4 regions of the Photobacterium sp. J15 genome follow, and region 4 is predicted to be linked to each of the others. Evidence: predicted binding sites of a transcription regulator. Region 4 holds the regulator's gene; each other region holds the start of a gene.

Region 1 (4,947 bases), 1.7 Mb from region 4:
ATATTCGACCAGACTATCTGAAATCCGACGTTGTGTGATCCTCTGATGCTATTCCCTGCCTGCGAATTCCAACAGGGTTGCAAAAGAAATCATGAAGCCTTCTTTGTTGGAGTTAAGTGATTGATATGACAACTAAAGCCTTAACACGATGCTATCGCTTTGAAAAAGTAGATTTTGAGCCTGATTTGCAGCTATTGGTTTGGCGTGATAACACGGAAACGACTCTTACCGTTTATGAATCTCGCTTACTAGAGACCCTCTGCTATTTCGCCGGAGAGGTGATCAGCTATCAATCGCTTTACGATAAAACCTTTACTGTCGCCGAATCTAATGCCGACAGCAGTCATTTCGATCTTAACATCCTGCTGCGATCACTCACCCGTAAGTTGGTCAATGACGGGGATATGGCGATTCCTATTGAGGCTATCGGACATTATGGATTTCGTGTTCCGCTGCCGGAAAAAACCTGTCGTTTGGTTCACAATGACGAAAAACAGCCCAAACTACCCGATCCTCACAATAACGACACCAGTTTCGAACCCCAAAAAGCACAAAGGACCAAAAACAATCTGATTCATAAGGTTTTTGTGGTTCTGCTTGCTGCAGCCGGTATTGCAACGCTGATAATTTCCAACCTTTAACTGTGCAAATTTGAAAACACATTTTGTGGACTAGATCACACTCAATCTATTTTGTATGATGAATGAGTCACTTCATTAGTAATACAGGCTCATGGCATATCTACGTTCTTTTTTGATCATCTTTCTTTGCCTGTTCGCAGGTAAGGCTATTCAGCATTTTTCCGGGCTTGCGATCCCCGGCAGTATTATCGGTATGCTGATTCTTTTCTTCACACTCGCTATCGGGGCTATTCCAGCCAAGTGGGCGAAAGAAGGCTGCCATCTTCTGATCCGTCATATGGCATTGCTGTTCGTGCCTGTTGGCGTCGGCCTGATTAACTATCTTGATTTAATTTCATCCAATACCTTACCTATTCTTCTAAGCACTATCGGCAGCAGCCTGGTTGTATTTATCGTTATCGGCTTAGCTACACACTATAAGGAAAAACAATGATCTGGCTGGTCACCACTCTAGTCGTGTTTTATGTTTCTCGACTGGTTGCTCAACGCTTGCAACACCCTATCATCAACCCTCTTTTAATCTGCCTTGTGGTTATTATTCCTCTGTTGATGTGGCTGCATGTACCTTATGACACTTATTTTGAACAAAACAAATGGTTGAACAGCCTGCTTGAACCGGCCGTTGTCGCCCTGGCCTTCCCGCTTTATGAGCAGCTAACTCAAATCCGTGAGAAGTGGAAGATTATCTTCACTACTTGTCTGGCCGGTAGTGTACTGTCGATGATCACAGGTTCTGCAATCGCACTTTCTCTGGGTGCCGATCCGCAGCTGACTGCGAGTATTTTGCCAAAATCCGTCACTACACCAATTGCGATGGCGGTTTCAGAGCAAATCGGCGGTGTTCCTGCCATTGCTGCAATTATGGTGATTATTGCCGGCCTGTTCGGTGCCGTGCTGGGTTATCCTCTGTTCCGCGCGTTAGGTATTGAGGCTTCAATTGCGAAAGGTCTGACTATCGGTACCGTGTCTCATGCGCTTGGTACGGCAAAGGCCGCAGAAGAAGATCTACAAGAAGGTGCCTTCAGTTCACTGGCATTAGTGATCTGTGGTGTGATTACTTCTATCCTCGCGCCGGTGCTATTTCCTGTAATTTTGCAGGTTTTCAGCTAAATATTTCGAGTTAGCTATGTGTTCGTAATCGAATACAATGTTAACTTATTGATAAATAAGGAGGTGAATTCTAAAATCTGTGTGACGCCACTCTCATTTATGTAATGCATGCAACAACCATTGGCATTATGTGACCTTGATCACACATAGAATTCATCTCTGCGCCTACAATGTTTCTCCATACACAATACGGAGTGACAACTCATGCATACTAAAGTAATGGATGCTTTAGGCGCTTTACCATCTGATCTGGCGACGGCACTTAAGCCTGTAATTGAAGATGCTAACTTTGATGCAACATTGAGCCCTGAGGTTTTCGAGAAACTACTTGCTGAAACACACATGACAGACAGCGAGTTACGTGTTGCTCTTCTTCCTGTTGCTGCAGCTTATTCCGTTGCTCCGATTTCAAATTTCTATGTTGGTGCAATTGTCCGTGGTGAATCGGGTCGTCTGTATTTCGGTGCTAACATGGAATTTGTCGGCGCTTCCCTGTCTCAAACTGTCCACGCAGAACAATCCGCCATCAGCCACGCCTGGGTGAAAGGCGAAACCGGCATTCAAGACATTACCATCAACTACAGCCCTTGCGGTCACTGCCGTCAGTTTATGAACGAGCTGACTACCGCTAAAGAGCTTGTTGTTCAGCTACCTGAGCGCGCAGCTAAACGTCTTCAGGAATACCTGCCTGAATCATTCGGCCCTGCTGACCTGAACATCACTGATGCCCTGCTGACTAAAGTTGACCACGGTCTGAAAACAGAAGCGACCGAAGAGCTGGTTCAGCTTGCATGTAAAGCAGCGAACTCTGCTCACGCTCCTTACACCAAAAACTTCAGTGGTGTAGCCCTGAAAGCAAAAGACGGTAAAACGTTTGTTGGCATGTACGCTGAAAACGCAGCATTCAACCCTAGCCTGCCTCCGCTGCAGGTTGCACTAATCAACATGAACATGGCCGGTTACCCGCATGCTGACATTGTTGAAGCGGCGCTGGTTGAATGTTCAGACAGCACAATCAGCCACCTTGCTGATACTCAGAACACTCTTGAAGCACTGAATCCGGATATCCCGCTGACTTACGTGGCGGCATAACGACCGATGTATCAAGATTGAAGTTAAAAACCGCCTGATGGCGGTTTTTCTTTTTAAATCAGTTTCATCCTTTTCTCGGCAAGAGTATGATGCCGTAAGTTTTTGTCAGTAATTATTTTGTCACTTGAGCATGTCCCATCAACATAACCCGATTCAGGGTGCCAGCTGGATGCTGACCGCAGGCCTTGCCTTTGCGATTGTAAACAGCATGGCGCAATACCTGAGCGTGATGCTGAATCTGCCGTCGACGACGGTTGCATTTTTTCAGTATTTCATCGCACTCGTTGCCATTTTCCCTTGGCTGAAGACCCTTGGTCTTCGTCAGGCACTACAAACCAAACACTTTGGTATGCACTGTCTTCGTGTATTCCTGTCTGTTATCGGTATTCAGCTCTGGCTGTGGGCACTGGCCTATCCGGTGCCAATCTGGCAGGGTATCGCCCTGCTGATGACATCACCGCTGTTTGCAACTATCGGCTCAGGCCTGTTCCTGAAAGAGAAAGTCGGTGCAGCCCGCTGGCTGGCGACTCTTGCCGGTTTTGCGGGAGCCATGATTATTCTGGAACCATGGGCTGACGGTTTTACCTGGGCAACTCTACTGCCTGTTGGTGCCGCTTTCTTCTGGGCCTGTTATTCTCTGATGGTGAAAAAGATGTCGGTGCACGATTCACCGACAACCATGGTTGTGTACCTGCTGCTACTTATTACACCGTTTAACGTGTTCCTGGCGGCACCTGAATTCACTATGCCTGATCAAGGCCTGACCTGGTTGCTGCTGCTTGGAGCAGGTCTTCTGACTGCACTGGCTCAATGGGCAATTGCTAAAGCCTACGCCGTTGCTGATGCGTCTTTCGTTCAGCCTTTCGACCACGCTAAATTGCCGCTTAACGTGCTGGCAGGCTGGGTGGTATTCGGTTGGGTTCCACCGGGACGCCTATGGCTTGGCGCTGCAATTATCATTGCTTCTGTGGCTTTCATTACCCAATGGGAAAACAGAAAGAAGTAACCAAAGTGAAGTAATTCGCTGAATTCATTTTTTGGATTTCAGATCAAAAGAGGCGAGAAACTAATTGTTTCTCGCCTCTTTTTTGTTCTTAACTCTAATCTAAGCCCAAACTTAGAACCGGTTTAGAAACGGTAACGAACTCCAATCGCCCCTTCCAGTTCCAGGTCTACATCTTCTACAACATACAGTGTCGGGCCAACCTCACCATAAAGCTCAACACGGTCCAGAGGTACCTGGAAACCGACGCCGGAACGAACACCTAGTTTGTCGTCTTTATCATCGACGTACTGTGCGCCGACAAAAGTGTACATGCTATCAAGCTCAGGTTTGCTGACTAACTTGCCAAGGTTAAAGGTCTTATCAACAGCAACGCCAAACTCATCAATGCCAAGAGAAAAACGAAGGTCATTCTGTTTGTACTGAATGCCGCTCATAGGGCTGCCAAAAAAGACGCCGATGCTCTGTGAAGCCTGTGCCGTCAAGGAAACACAAAGAGTCAGCGCTAATCCCAATAGTGTTTTTTTCATCATAGTGTTCATGCTCAAAAAAGTGTTATTGCCAAAAGCTACAGCAAAAAAAGTAACCGATAACAGTCAATGACAGTAATTTAACCGCAAAACGCATTCAGCTCGACGGGTCAAAACCAATCATGACATAACTTTGACAAATCCCCCTTTCTAACATAGCGAAACACAAGCGGAAAGCATTTATCTGCTTACAATACTCAGTTGTTTAACTTTAGTCGAAAAACCAAAAAGCAAACGTTTGCGCAAATCTGACAATCCTGTATGATCCGCCGGGTAATCAACACACAAACGTAAGGAAACCCAATGTTAGGTTCAGCTACTCGTCCGGATGCAACCCGTGTTTTGTTACTAGGCTCTGGTGAACTTGGAAAAGAAGTCGCGATAGAGTGCCAACGCTTAGGTCTCGAAGTTATTGCTGTTGATCGCTACGCTAACGCCCCTGCCATGCAGGTCGCCCACCGTAGCCATGTTATTAATATGCTGGATCCTCAGGCTCTGAAAGAAATCATCAGCCTGGAGCAGCCTCACTATGTGGTACCGGAAATCGAAGCCATTGCCACAGATACCCTAG
Region 2 (4,947 bases), 2.5 Mb from region 4:
ACTCCACTTTCTTACCATCAACAACCAATAACTTAATATCGTCACCGGTTGACAAAGTGGCAGCCTGAAGGCTTAGTGGTAATGTCATCAAACCAGCAATTAGAACTTTTTTCATCTTCATCCCTAATTCATGCTGTAAATACTGCGACATAAAATAACAAAAAAGCCGCCCAAAGGCGGCTTTTTCTTAATTCTCAGATTAAAGCAATCTTAGAATAGAACTTCCATACCAACTACGTAACCGAAGCCAGCATCAGTTTTCTTGTTGTTGTTAAGTACGTCTGTGAATTCTAGGTCAGTGTAACCAACTTCACCGTATACTTTAACATTGCTGTGAAGCTGCTGAGTAACGTTAGCGTAGAAAGAGTTAACGTCATCAGAGCCAGCAGAATCTACATCGTAGAAGTTGTAACCAGCTGCGAAAGTAGTCTTGTCCATAGTGTATGAACCAGCCAGCATGATTACGTCGATGTCAGTCTTAGCTTTCGCTGCTGTTTCGTCTTCGATTTGACCGTAAGAACCAGCAAAGCTCATTGCACCCATAGTGTACTCAGCTTCTAGGTTGAAGCCGTCACGAGAGCTACCAGCACCCTTCATATCTTCTGAAGTGTATAGGTAAACACGTGCATCAAGATCACCGAAGCGAGCACCTAGACGACCATCAATAACCTGACCTTCGTCAGAAGTTTTGTCTTTACCGTCAGAGTTTAGAAGAGCAGAAACGCCAGCGTAGAACTGACCGTTGTCAAATACGTATTTGAAAACCTGGTCACCTTCGGTTGTAACGAAGTCAATTGCTTCACCACCTAGCTCAACATCTTTACCGATACCTGAATCATCAGCAATTAGTAGCTGACGACCAAATGTCATAGTACCGAAGTCACCACCGATACCAACCCATAGTTCGTCGTTCTTAACTTCTTGATCTTCGAACTTGAATGCGATGCCAGCAACAGTGTTTAGCTGATCAGTTACAGCAACTGTAGTGTTCAGAGCTAGGTCACCGTCGTCTAGACGAATTTTACCGTCAGCTTCAGTCAGGCCATTGCCTTCTTCTTCAGCATAACCTTGGTAGTACTGAACTTCAGCTGCTGCTGATAGGTCAACAGTTACACCGTCTGCATCGTATAGGTTGATACCTGCGTTAGCAGTACCTGCTACTGCTAGAACTGATAGTGCAAGAAGAGTCTTTTTCATGATATCCACTGCCTTTTCTTATTTAGACTGGAATTCCTGTTTCCAGAATTCCTTTTCTTTATATCGCCTCTGGTTTTGATTCGTTCTTTACATGAAGAAAGATAAAAAAACCAAAGATGAGTAACTTGTGGGACTCATCCTGACAGAAATTTCATCTTGATGTCAAATAACCTAAAACACACATCAAAAAACCTCAAATGGAATAACTATCAACAACTTACCCCCCTTGCTGAGTGTTTATTGCACACCATTCACCACAAAACCACTAACTGAACGCTTATTTAATAAGCACAAATAACAAGATAAAAAACTACAAAAAGAATAAAAAAACACAAATAACAGAATAAACCCCTATAGAATGACAGTGTATATAGTTAATCCATTGTTTATAAAGAGCTCACCAGTTTTTCTAAAATAGGTTCAATCTTATTTCGTGACCAAAATCCCATTTTGCTCATGAAATTATCCAGAACACGCCGACGCTCACATTTATCGGTTCGTGGTATACTGCCCGCCCCTGTCCCGACAATGTTTCAGTTATGCTACACAGCCAGATAAAACGTGATATCAAACAATGCTATGAGAACCTGGGAAACCAGCTTGACAACTTCATTCCCAGACGAGCACAAAACTATCTTGTGGCAGAAATCGCCAAAACTTTAGCTGGTGAATATCACCCAAAACACCGGATGCTAGTTGCTGAAGCAGGGACTGGAATAGGTAAATCTCTTTCATATCTGTTGGGCGGCATTCCATTTGCTTTGTTCAACAATAAAAAAATCCTGATATCCACCGCCACGGTTGCGCTTCAGGAACAGCTCATCCATAAAGACCTTCCTATGTTCAACCGCATTTTTCCTAAAGAGTTCAGCTTTATTCTGGCTAAAGGAAGGCAGCGCTATTGCTGTAGTCACAAACTGGAAGCCAGCTGTAGTACAGAGGCCGACCAACAGGTTGCACTTTGGGAAGAAAAACCTAAAAAGTCCGATTTAGAACTTTTGAAGCGAATGCTGAAAGCAAAAGAGACACAGAAGTGGGACGGAGATCGTGACAGTTGGCCAACAACGATACCGGACCGAATCTGGCAGCAAATCGTTGCCGACAAACACAGCTGTCATGCCGGTTTGCCAAAGCACCGTAACTGCCCTTTTGCCAAAGCCCGTGAGCATTTGGAAAAAGCTGATGTGATCGTTGCGAACCATGCTCTGCTGATGGCAGATATTGAACTTGGCGGAGGCATTATTCTGCCTGAGCCTGAACAAACCATTTATGTGATTGACGAAGCTCATCACCTGCCTCAGGTTGCCCGTGATTTCTCTGCCGCAGCTGCGAGCTTGATCGGGGCTTCAAACTGGCTTGAAAAGCTGAATCAATCAACAGCCAAAATGGCGGAACTTGCTGACTATAAAAAGTCAGGCCGCTTCCAGACCACACTAAATGAAAACATCGCCCACCTTATCCCGGCGCTGCGGCAAATCGCTAAAAATATCGACCCAAGCCTATTTAATAAGGATGGCATCTATCGTTTTGAGCACGGCGAACTACCGACCTGGCTGACAGAAGAAGCCAAAAGTTGTAAAGAAGCCAGCAAAAAAGCACTGCAATCACTCGGTAAAATCCATGACTTAATTGCAGAACGCCTGAAAGACAATGAAATCATGGCTCGCCTAGGCGAACCTGCTCTGGCTGAATCCGGCTTTTATTTGCAACGTCTGGAGAACCTGGAAAAAGTCTGGGCATTAATGGCTCAACCAAATAAGGATAAAGGTGCTCCGCTTGCGCGCTGGATAGAAAAGAACCCGGATCGGGAAGGCGACTATATTATTGAAGTCTCGCCGCTTGAAGTCGGCTATCGCCTTGATCAGCAACTCTGGAGCCGAGCAGCTGGCTCAGTGCTGGTATCGGCAACCATTAGAGCACTGAACAAATTTGACTACTTCTGTAAGCAAGCAGGGATCTTTGAAACAGACGGAACCCGCTTTCTGGCGCTGGCTTCCCCTTTTGACTACCAAAATAACGCCAGATTAGTTATTCCGGCGATGTCGCTGGAACCGCAGGCAGAAAAATTCACTGACCTGCTGATCAAAACGCTGCCAGAATATCTGGAAGGTGAGAAATCGAGCCTGGTTCTGTTCTCTTCCTACTGGCAGATGAACAAAGTCGCCGAAGAACTCAAACCTTTAGCGAAGAAAAATAAGTGGGAACTACTGGTTCAGGGTGAAGAATCCCGAAATGAAACCCTAAAAAAACATAAAGAAAACTGTAAAAAAGGTAAAACCAGCATTTTATTCGGTACGGGCAGTTTTTCTGAAGGGCTCGACCTGCCGGGAGACTTGCTGACTAACCTTATTATTACAAAAATCCCATTTGCAGTACCGACCTCACCGGTCGAAGAAGCTCATGCCGAATATATTGAAAGCCGTGGCGGCAATCCTTTCCTGCAGATTTCAGTACCGGAAGCCAGTAAAAAGCTGATCCAATCTGCCGGACGCCTGCTGCGAAAAGAACAGGATTCTGGTAGAGTCGTGCTGCTTGACCGCAGGGTGATTAACCGCCGCTACGGCAAGGCATTGCTGGACTCTTTACCGCCATTTAAACGCGTCATCGAATATCCATAAGACTGATCAACCAAGATAACGATTAATGATAGAAATGATTGAACCAGGTGTGATGATCATACTTGGTCTGGTAGCTTTCGCTGCAGGATTTATTGATGCCGTTGCCGGTGGAGGCGGAATGCTGACTGTCCCGGCGCTACTGTCTCTCGGGCTACCGCCACATATCGCACTGGGAACCAATAAATTAGCCGCAACGTTTGCATCATCAACTGCAGCATGGACCTATTACCGGAAGCAACTGTTTTCTCCGGCGTTCTGGCGTGCATCATTCCTGGCCACCCTTTGCGGTGCCATTGGCGGTACTTTAGTTGTAGATCTCATCAGTACCGACTTGCTTGAAAAAGTACTACCTCTAATCATTTTGGCCGTTGCTATTTACACAGTCTGGCACCCGCACCCAAAAGGCAAAGAACACAAGCTCCCGGAAAAATGTCGCCAGCTAACAAAAAAACAGTGGCTGCAGGGAAGCACTCTCGGTTTTTATGATGGCCTCGCCGGCCCCGGAACCGGAGCATTTTGGACCGTTTCAAATATGGCACTCTACCGTCTGGATATCCTTATGGCATCTGGACTGGCAAAAGCCATGAACTTCACCAGTAATATGACTTCCCTCATTACCTTTGCGGTATTGGGACATATTAATTTCGCCCTCGGCCTGACCATGGGCTTATGCTTAATGCTGGGTGCTTACATTGGTGCCCACTCTGCCATTCGGTTCGGTGCCAAATTCATCCGTCCGGTATTTGTGACGGTCGTTATCGTATTAGCCATTAAACTAGCCTGGCAAGCCTGGTTCTGATTTACGGAAACTCTATGCCTGATTTAAAACGCCTGGAAAATATCCTTGACCAACTGGCACACGAAGCGGCTCAGACAGATCGCAAACGCGGTGAAGCACAACGCCCCCTGTTTGATGAGCAGCTTTTCCTGTGCAGGAGTAAGCTACTAACCCCCTGTGTCAATGAAGTCCGCAGCGAAATCAAAGCATTGAGGGATGAGCGTAGGGCTGGAAAGTTGAATACAACCCGTACTCAGCATATCTGTGAAAAGTTAGTCGCACAGATTCAGGCAATCCAGCGAGAACTGGCAACTAAGCAGATTCGTAAAAATGAACCTAAACGAAATCAAGGCT
Region 3 (4,947 bases), 3.4 Mb from region 4:
CTGCTTGTGAAGCAGGCCTTAATCTTAATGGTTAACTTATTTATCAGTTACTTACACTGAATAGTAAAGTTCGAACTCAAGTGGGTGCGTAGTCATGTTGATCTTCTCGACATCCTGAGATTTCAGTTCGATGTAAGAGTCGATGAAATCATCAGAGAATACGCCGCCAGCTGTCAGGAACTCACGGTCTTCGTTCAGAGACTGTAGTGCGCCCTGTAGTGATTCAGCAACAGTCGGGATTTCCGCTGCTTCTTCTGCTGGCAGGTCGTACAGGTCTTTATCCATTGCTTCGCCCGGGTGGATCTTGTTTTGGATACCGTCAAGACCAGCCATCAGCATGGCTGCAAACGCCAGGTATGGGTTTGCTGTTGGGTCCGGGAAGCGAACTTCGATACGGCGTGCTTTAGGGCTTGGTACCACTGGGATACGGATTGACGCTGAACGGTTACGGGCAGAGTAAGCCAGCATAACCGGTGCTTCGAAACCAGGAACCAGACGCTTGTATGAGTTTGTTGAAGCGTTGGCAAAGGCGTTGATAGCACGAGCGTGCTTGATGATACCGCCGATGTAGTAAAGCGCTGTTTCAGACAGACCGCCGTACTTGTCGCCTGCGAACAGGTTCTTACCGTCTTTCGCCAGTGACTGGTGAACGTGCATACCAGAGCCGTTGTCGCCAACCAGTGGTTTAGGCATAAAGGTTGCTGTCTTGCCGAAAGCGTGAGCTACGTTGTGAACCACATACTTGTAGATCTGGATTTCGTCAGCTTTCGCTGTCAGGGTATTGAAACGGGTCGCGATTTCGTTCTGGCCTGCTGTCGCCACTTCGTGGTGGTGTGCTTCAACAACCAGACCCATTTCTTCCATAACCAGACACATAGCAGAACGGATGTCCTGTGATGAGTCAACCGGTGCTACCGGGAAGTAACCGCCTTTCACGCCTGGACGGTGGCCTTTGTTACCGCCTTCAAAGTCGCTGCCTGTGTTCCATGCCGCTTCCACGTCATCAATCTTGAAGAAAGAACCTGACATATCAGTTGCGAACTTCACATCGTCAAACAGGAAGAACTCTGGCTCTGGGCCGATAAGTACTGTGTCGGCAATACCAATTGCACGCATGTGATCTTCAGCACGCTTAGCAATAGAGCGTGGGTCACGGTCGTAACCTTGCATAGTAGAAGGTTCCAGGATGTCACAGCGGAGATTCAGCGTGGCATCTTCGGTGAACGGGTCAAGTACTGCGCTTGCAGCATCCGGCATCATTACCATGTCTGACTCGTTGATACCTTTCCAGCCAGCAACCGAAGAGCCGTCGAACATCTTACCTTCTTCAAAGAAGTCGGCATCGATTTGGTGGGCTGGGATAGAGATGTGCTGTTCTTTACCTTTGGTGTCGGTAAAGCGTAGGTCTACAAACTTAACTTCGTTTTCCTGGATCAGCGCTAGTACGTTTTCTACTGACATCTTGAGTAACCTCCGGTGTTAGGTTGGGCAACTGGCCGCAAAAAATATTTCGAACGGGGTTGTCGTTCATCTGAAATAGTCTTTGCTAAAACCGTGCCAACTGTAAAAAGCTGCTAAATCGCCCAAAAATGGGGATTGGCAGGCTAAATCATTCCTTTTCCTGCACCGTTTTGGTGAATTGCTGCACTGTTGTGGTGCAAAGTAATGCATCTTCACCTTATTGGTGCGCTTTTACTATTAGCCCGGGCCAGCATAATGTCAATCCGTCGATGCATTATTATCCGCCAGCTATATTAGGCTGAAGGTAATTCAGAGCTGGAAGGTTTTACTTCTGAGCTGGTGGATTATTGCGGATAAAAACAGGAAGAATTGAAGCGGGAAACAGGGGCGGGAGTTGCCAAAAATGTCCCTGTTTTCACTGGTTGACGCTGAGTATGAAAAAAGCTGGTGATATAAATCACATATTTCGTGGGTTTTGACGTAAAATCTGTTAGATTATGAGCCGTTTTTTTAACCAAGTAGCTGCCATCCGGTCGCTGCATGTTCTGAGTGAATGTAAAACACATGTCAAATCCACAGATCGATAAACTAAGAAATATCGCAATCATTGCGCACGTTGACCACGGTAAAACCACCCTGGTTGACAAACTGCTTCAGCAGTCTGGCACGTTAGAGTCTCGCGGTGAAGTTGAAGAACGCGTAATGGATTCCAACGACATCGAAAAAGAGCGTGGTATTACCATTCTTGCGAAGAACACAGCGATTAACTGGAATGATTACCACATCAACATCGTAGATACTCCGGGACACGCCGATTTCGGTGGTGAAGTTGAGCGTATCATGTCTATGGTTGACTCTGTTCTGCTTATCGTTGATGCCGTTGACGGCCCAATGCCACAGACTCGCTTCGTAACCCAGAAAGCATTCGCTCACGGCCTGAAGCCAATCGTTGTTATCAACAAAATCGACCGTCCTGGCGCACGCCCTGACTGGGTAATGGATCAGGTATTCGATCTGTTCGACAACCTGGGTGCAACTGACGAACAGCTGGACTTCCAGGTAGTTTACGCATCGGCACTGAACGGCTGGGCTACACAGGAAGAAGGCGAAACCGGCGAGAACATGGAACCGCTGTTCCAGGCTATCGTTGATAACGTAGCGGCTCCTGATGTTGACGTTGACGGTTCTCTGCAGATGCAGATTTCTCAGCTTGACTACAGCTCTTACGTAGGTGTTATCGGTGTTGGCCGTGTAACCCGCGGTTCTGTTAAGCCAAACCAGCAGGTAACTGTTGTTGGTGCTGACGGTAAGACCCGTAACGGTAAAGTAGGTACTGTTCTTGGTTACCTTGGTCTTGAGCGTCACGAAGTTGAAGAAGCAACTGCCGGTGACATCATTGCAATTACAGGCCTTGGTGAGCTGAAAATCTCTGACACTATCTGTGACGTGAACGCAGTAGAAGCCCTGCCTGCTCTGTCTGTTGATGAACCAACAGTAACCATGACGTTCCAGGTAAACACTTCTCCGTTTGCAGGTAAAGAAGGTAAGTTCGTAACTTCACGTAACATCCTTGAGCGTCTGCAGAAAGAGTTGGTACACAACGTTGCCCTGCGTGTTGAAGAAACTGAAGATCCGGATAAATTCCGTGTATCAGGTCGTGGTGAACTTCACCTGTCTATCCTGATCGAAAACATGCGTCGTGAAGGTTTTGAGCTTGCAGTATCGCGTCCGGAAGTAATCATCAAAGAAGAAGATGGTCAGCTAATGGAACCGTTCGAAGTGGTAACTATCGACGTGCTAGAAGAGCACCAAGGTGGCATCATGGAGAACATCGGTCTGCGTAAAGGTGAACTGAAAGACATGGCACCAGACGGTAAAGGCCGTGTTCGTATGGACTTCATCATGCCTTCTCGTGGCCTGATTGGTTTCCAAACTGAGTTCATGACCCTGACTTCAGGTTCTGGCCTTCTTTACCATACGTTTGATCACTACGGCCCACACAAAGGTGGTACTATCGGTCAGCGTAACAACGGTGTGCTAATTTCAAACGCAACAGGTAAAGCACTGACTTACGCACTGTTCAACCTGCAGGAGCGTGGCCGTCTGTTCACTGAGCACGCGGACGAAGTTTACGAAGGTCAGATCATCGGTATTCACAACCGTTCTAACGACCTGACAGTAAACTGTCTGAAAGGTAAGCAGCTGACTAACGTTCGTGCTTCTGGTACTGATGAAGCTCAGGTTCTTTCTCCTGCAATTAAGTACACTCTGGAGCAGGCGCTTGAGTTCATCGATGATGACGAGCTGGTAGAAGTTACACCTGAAAACATTCGTATCCGTAAGAAACTGCTTACTGAAAACGATCGTAAACGTGCAAGCCGTACTGCGAAATAATCGCTGACTGCTGAACGTTAATCAATCCCCCCATCGGTGCTACCATGGGGGGATTGTTGTATCTGAAGCATGGAAAACAAGGATTGGGCGATGCAACCCATTATTATTACCGGCGGGCCCGGTGCCGGGAAAACGACTTTAATGAATGCGTTGGGGGAGCAGGGCTTTTTGACATTCCCGGAGGTTTCCCGAACCCTGATCCGGCAGCAATCGCAGTTGGCAGACGGCGTTCTGCCGTGGACAGATTTACCGCGCTTTGCTGAACTGTGTCTGGATATGATGTCACAACAGCGCGACCAGGCTTGTGTCGAGACTCAGCTTGCGTTTGTAGATCGGGCGATTGGTGATATCTGTGCCTATCTGGCTGTCGGTGGCGAGGTGGTGACACCTGATTATCGAGAAGCCGCACAAGGTTACTATCCGGTTGTTTTCTTTTGTGCTCCTCACCGTGATATTTATGTTCAGGATGATGAACGCCCCCACAGTTTTGAAGAGGCCGAGCAGATCCATCACCAGTTGGTGGCAACTTATCAGGGATTGGGTTATGAAGTTGCAGAAGTGCCGTGGGGAAGCGTGGAAGAGCGGGCCGGCTGGGTGCAGACCCGTCTTGCGCAAGGTTAAGCTTGTTTTAGCTGGGAGATGAAGCGTTCTGATTCGGCAATAGCGTTTTCCATATCTCCGATCGCGCGCTCAATGTCACGCTGCAAGGTGTTGAATTCGCCTTGCAGATCGCCGATAGCGGCAGCATTGAGGTTATGCTTCAGGTACAGGGTGTTGTCGCGCAGGGTATTAAGCACCGGTGTCATTTTCTGTTCTGCACGGTGCATGGCACTCAGCATTCGCTTATAGGAAGCCTTGGTATTGTTGAGCTTACGCTCGCTGTCGCGCTTGAGTTTGCTGCTAGTGTAAAGGGACAGTTCATCCTGCCACTCATCAAACAGGGCATCAGCGACATCCTCAATGGCTGCAATACGGCTGCTGACTTTCTCGGCAGCATCATTGCTGGCTTCATACTGGTCATTGATGCGGTTGTACATGTCTTCCAGTTCGCCGCCGTCAAACTGAGTTAGGGATTTGAGGGCGTCTAAGGCG
Region 4 (4,947 bases):
GCTGCGCAGGTGATTTCGCCACCGCTTAGTCTGTCTTCCTGCTCAGAAAGGATCCAGCAGGGGTTTTCCCGGGTTTATCAACAATATCTGCTGAACTCCATGAAGAAGAACCTCAGCAAAAAAATCGCTGTGCTACCCGAAGCGATGCCGCTGGAAGCGGGTCAGGTGGAACACATACGTACCCTGTGGCAGTTCGATGAGCTGGTGACAGCGCCGCTACATGGTTTTAAAGATGCCGACGACTACTACCGACGCTGCAGTGGGATCAGCAAATTGCAACGGATCACCACACCACTGCGTATCATCCATGCCGCTGACGACCCGTTTATGACCGAGGCAGTGATCCCGACCGAACCGCTGCCTGATAACATCGACTACCACCTTAGCGATAACGGCGGCCATGTCGGCTTTGTCACCGGCAGTTGGCGAAACCCGGAGCTGTGGCTGGAAAAAACAGTACCGGAGTGGTTTCTTAAAAAAGCGGGAAGCTAATTAAATTTCGAATTTAGAAGATTAAATCCAACACCAATAAACTGTGGAGGACTGGGGCTACAGTTCTCCTAAACAATTAACGAAATTGCCAATATAATCATCCTATCAGCAGTCAACGATTAGAGCCCTGTAATGATTATTCCCTGGCAAGAGATTGATCCGGAAACCCTGGATAACCTCATTGAGTATTTTGTGCTTCGCGAAGGCACCGATTACGGTGAGAATGAAATGAGCCTGTCCGATAAAGTACGCCATGTTCGCCAGCAACTGGCTTCCGGCGAAGCGGTGGTGGTTTTTTCTGAGCTGCATGAATCGATCGATATCAAGCTGCGCCACGAATTCAGCGGTTAATCCACTTTTTATCCACTGTATCATTTTCGCTATCCGTGTCCGGTTCCGCTTGACCTTTCCTTAACAGCCTGTTAATAACTCTGAGGATTAATGTTAACGACAGGGTTTGTCATGTCTGCAAAACATCCGATTATTGCAGTAACAGGGTCTTCAGGAGCCGGCACCTCCACCACCTCTGAAGCTTTCCGCAAAATGTTCAATATGATGGGCATCAACGCCGCCTGGCTGGAAGGTGACAGTTTCCACCGCTATACCCGGCCGGAGATGGATGTTGAGATCCGCAAAGCTAAAGATCAAGGACGGCATATCAGCTATTTTGGCCCTCAAGCCAATGATTTTGCCCAACTCGAGACTTTCTTCCGCCAGTACGGTGATGACGGCAGCGGTAAATTTCGCCGTTACCTGCACACTTTCGACGAAGCCGTGCCTTATAATCAGATGCCGGGCACCTTTACCCCGTGGCAGGATCTGCCGGAGAATACCAACGTACTGTTTTATGAAGGATTACATGGCGGTGTGGTGGACGGAGATATCAACGTCGCCCAACACGTCGATCTGCTGATCGGCATGGTGCCAATCGTCAACCTGGAGTGGATCCAGAAGATCGTCCGGGATACCCGGGATCGCGGCCATTCCCGTGAAGCGGTAATGGGATCCATCGTTCGCTCAATGGACGATTACATCAACTATATTACACCGCAGTTTTCACGTACCCATATTAACTTCCAGCGGGTACCGACCGTCGATACCTCCAACCCGTTCACCGCCAAGGCCATTCCGAGCCTGGATGAAAGTTTTGTGGTGATCCGCTTCCGCGGTATCAAGAACGTCGACTTTCCCTACCTGCTGGCGATGATCCAGGGCTCTTTCATGTCTCGCCATAACACCCTGGTAGTGCCGGGCGGCAAAATGAGCTTTGCAATGGAGCTGATCATGCGACCGCTGATCCAGCAACTGATTGATACCGGTAAAATAAGCTGACTCAAAAGGCAATTATCTATATCGAGTAACGAGAAAAGAGTATCTCGTTACTCGTTAAAAGATTGAAGATCAATCAGTTACGCCTTAATAACCTCATAAGAATGGGTCATCTCAACCCCTTCACCCAGCATCAGGCACACTGAACAGTATTTCTGCAGTGAGTCAGCAACAGTTTTGGCAACGACCGCTTCATCCAGATCATGTCCGGTCACCACAAAGTGCAGGTTTGCGGAGGTAAACAGGCGCGGTGCCTGTTCGCGGCGGACGGAAGAAATTTGTGCTTCACAGGCGGTAATTTTCTGTCCGGCAGACTTCAGGCCGTCGACCACATCCACAGAGCTGCAACCACCGGCAGCCATCAAAACCATTTCCATCGGACTTGGTGCTTTTTCACCACCATTGCCATCCATTACGATGCTATGTCCTGAATTTGACTGCCCCAAAAAGGTCATTTCCTCGACCCATTTCACTCTCGATTGCATGACTTTCTCCTTACTAAAATCAGGCGGTTTTGGCACATGATTACACAGTTGTGATCATGTGCACACTTATGACTACAAAATGGCCTTTTCAGATAGATCAATATCAAGAAATACAGGCCGAAAAAAGATAAACTCTGAAACTAATTATTCAAGTGAGCTTGCAGCCCAGCGGCTGACTGAATATCCTAAAGGCAAACAATTTTATTGTTAGGCCCAGCTTCAATTTTTAGGGATGTCGTTGTTGGGCAACAAACGCAGAGGAAGTTAGTAATATGGTTCCAGGTAAACCTCAAACAGATCCAACTCTAGAGTGGTTTCTTTCCCATTGCCACATTCACAAGTACCCTTCAAAGAGCACTTTGATCCACGCAGGTGAGAAAGCTGAAACTCTCTACTACATCGTCAAAGGTTCTGTTGCCGTATTGATCAAGGATGAAGAAGGCAAGGAGATGATCCTGTCTTACCTAAACCAAGGTGACTTCATCGGTGAGCTTGGTCTGTTTGAAGAAGGTCAGGAACGTACCGCTTGGGTTCGTGCCAAAACACCTTGTGAAGTAGCAGAAATCTCATTCAAGAAATTCCGCCAGCTGATTCAGGTTAACCCTGACATCCTGATGCGTCTATCAGCTCAGATGGCGAGCCGCCTGCAGGTAACCAGCCAGAAAGTTGGCGACCTTGCATTCCTGGATGTAACCGGTCGTATCGCACAGACACTGCTGAACCTGGCAAAACAGCCAGATGCAATGACTCACCCAGACGGTATGCAGATCAAGATCACTCGTCAGGAAATCGGTCAGATTGTTGGCTGTTCACGTGAAACGGTTGGCCGTATCCTGAAGATGCTTGAAGAGCAGAACCTGATCTCGGCACACGGTAAAACTATCGTTGTCTACGGTACGCGCTAAGCGAACCATCCAGACATGAATGACAAAAAGCCGCTTGATGCGGCTTTTTTTGTTGCTGCGATCATACCACCGGGGAATCATTCCAATTTTATCAGGCATAATTTGCTACCTCGCTCACTGACTCACCTCTTGCGATCCCCTTTATTAATGCTACATTGTGCATATCTTTCAAGTATGACCTGCTCCGGTTCCGGGATGGAAGGAGACCATCAGGACCGAGTGGGACGACAGGACACAGGATATGGATATCGAGCGCTTTGCCCCCAACGCGGGTTCAACAATTCCCTCAGTTATTGCCAACCTACCCCCGACCGTAGAGCTGACCGGTTTCAGTGATCAGCGTCACTATCTGGAACAGCATGCCATCTTCACCAGGCAGCATCGGCGAACTACTACGAACGGCGAATTTGACTGTCCTTCACTCGACAGCCACTGTGGTCACTAACTACTTAAAACAGAAAAAAGCCCCACTGTCTCGTAACCGTGGGGCTTGTCATACTCTCTAAACTGCCTTTGTCATTAGTAATCGACCAAAGGCGGCTGGCTATTGGTGCTTTCAAAAATTTTATCGGCCGATGCCGCCACAAACCCCTGGTACAGTTCACCGTCTTCCATCGGGTAACGCTTGGCAAACTCATAAAAACCGCCGGGGATGGTATGAACACCATCAAGGAATTGTACCGGCACCTTATCCGCCATGGTGGAGGACTGTTCCAGCATATCCTGCGGGCTGCCTTTAACTTCGCCCCCCGACTCATTGATCACAAAACCGTTATGAAGCAGCAGGTGGTTCACTTCATGGACCTCGGTGAACTGCTCCAACTGGTTAATGCTGACCGTAAAATGATTGGCCCCGAAACCATGAGCTGCCACCCAGCCAGCATATTCACTTTCTGCAGACAAAAGCTCATAGGTTTTAAAATCCAAATCCCACAGGCGGCCACCATAGAGGAAAGCCGGATCATGCATCGCTGCCTCCGGCACCTGGTTCACCAAATCGCGAACCGTTTCCTGCAACAAGGAAGAAAACTGCCCGACCATCAACTCACTGATAAACACTTTTGGTGCCAGCGGATTCGGGTGCTCAAAGTGTTCAGCATAGAGCTTCTTGGCTTCAAAATGGTATTTCCCACAAGGTTTGTAGCCGATAGCAATAAAAGGAGCCGCCAGCCGGTCGAAGCCGACCTGCGGCAGATTGAAGGTACGCAGGGCAATATGGTCATTAAGCAGCGGCTCATCTTCTTCGAGCAGATCATGAACCTGTGCGGCCGATGGACAGAGCCGCTCGGTGTAATCCTTCCACAATGCATCAAACAGTTGCTCGACTCTTTCCATGATGACGCTCCCCTTCTGTTATTACAAAGTAATACCCGGTGACAGCTGTGACGGCAGCTCGGTTTGCTCCCCTTCCATTGATGCCATAGGATAAGCGCAATAATCTGCCGCGTAGTACGCACTCGGCCTCAGGTTACCTGACGCCCCCGGACCACCGAACGGCGCATCACCACTGGCACCGGTCAGCTGGCGGTTACGATTCACAATACCGGCACGGATATGATCAATAAAGTACCGCCATTCATCATCATCCGTTGATACCAACCCTGCTGACAGACCATAACGGGTATCATTTGCCAATGTGACAGCCTGTTCTAAATCCCGGTAGCGGACTACCTGCAACAACGGGCCAAAGTACTCTTCATCTGGCAGTTCTGCTACCTGGCTGACTTCGACAATCG

What was found. The regulator CRP, encoded in region 4, controls carbon source genes, mostly activating them, when cyclic AMP is high. The targets are predictions, from matches to a motif close to TGTGANNNNNNTCACA.
Region 1: a site for CRP is predicted at 1,881-1,896, ahead of cdd (cytidine deaminase). Genes of this name have one in related genera too.
Region 2: a site for CRP is predicted at 1,630-1,645, ahead of dinG (ATP-dependent DNA helicase DinG). Genes of this name have one in related genera too.
Region 3: a site for CRP is predicted at 1,908-1,923, ahead of typA (translational GTPase TypA). Genes of this name have one in related genera too.

Annotation. Positions count from the first base shown of each region.
Region 1 covers NZ_CAWMUI010000001.1:1,811,837-1,816,783, reverse strand. Annotated here, with positions in the region: gene AACQ93_RS08415 (hypothetical protein) at 126-641, shown strand; gene AACQ93_RS08410 (CidA/LrgA family protein) at 733-1,074, shown strand; gene AACQ93_RS08405 (CidB/LrgB family autolysis modulator) at 1,074-1,751, shown strand; gene cdd (cytidine deaminase) at 1,956-2,843, shown strand; gene AACQ93_RS08395 (DMT family transporter) at 2,974-3,849, shown strand; gene AACQ93_RS08390 (hypothetical protein) at 3,972-4,379, opposite strand; gene purT (formate-dependent phosphoribosylglycinamide formyltransferase) at 4,680-4,947, shown strand, end outside.
Region 2 covers NZ_CAWMUI010000001.1:985,594-990,540, reverse strand. Annotated here, with positions in the region: gene AACQ93_RS04875 (YccT family protein) at 1-115, opposite strand, end outside; gene AACQ93_RS04870 (porin) at 211-1,197, opposite strand; gene dinG (ATP-dependent DNA helicase DinG) at 1,737-3,815, shown strand; gene AACQ93_RS04860 (sulfite exporter TauE/SafE family protein) at 3,841-4,614, shown strand; gene priC (primosomal replication protein PriC) at 4,629-4,947, shown strand, end outside.
Region 3 covers NZ_CAWMUI010000001.1:128,428-133,374, forward strand. Annotated here, with positions in the region: gene glnA (glutamate--ammonia ligase) at 52-1,461, opposite strand; gene typA (translational GTPase TypA) at 2,026-3,855, shown strand; gene AACQ93_RS00625 (AAA family ATPase) at 3,946-4,476, shown strand; gene AACQ93_RS00630 (DUF2959 domain-containing protein) at 4,473-4,947, opposite strand, start outside.
Region 4 covers NZ_CAWMUI010000001.1:3,504,999-3,509,945, forward strand. Annotated here, with positions in the region: gene AACQ93_RS15725 (hydrolase) at 1-492, shown strand, start outside; gene AACQ93_RS15730 (YheU family protein) at 625-843, shown strand; gene AACQ93_RS15735 (phosphoribulokinase) at 955-1,824, shown strand; gene AACQ93_RS15740 (OsmC family protein) at 1,902-2,306, opposite strand; gene crp (cAMP-activated global transcriptional regulator CRP) at 2,579-3,211, shown strand; gene AACQ93_RS15750 (hypothetical protein) at 3,453-3,656, shown strand; gene AACQ93_RS15755 (DUF1338 domain-containing protein) at 3,731-4,546, opposite strand; gene astD (succinylglutamate-semialdehyde dehydrogenase) at 4,568-4,947, opposite strand, start outside.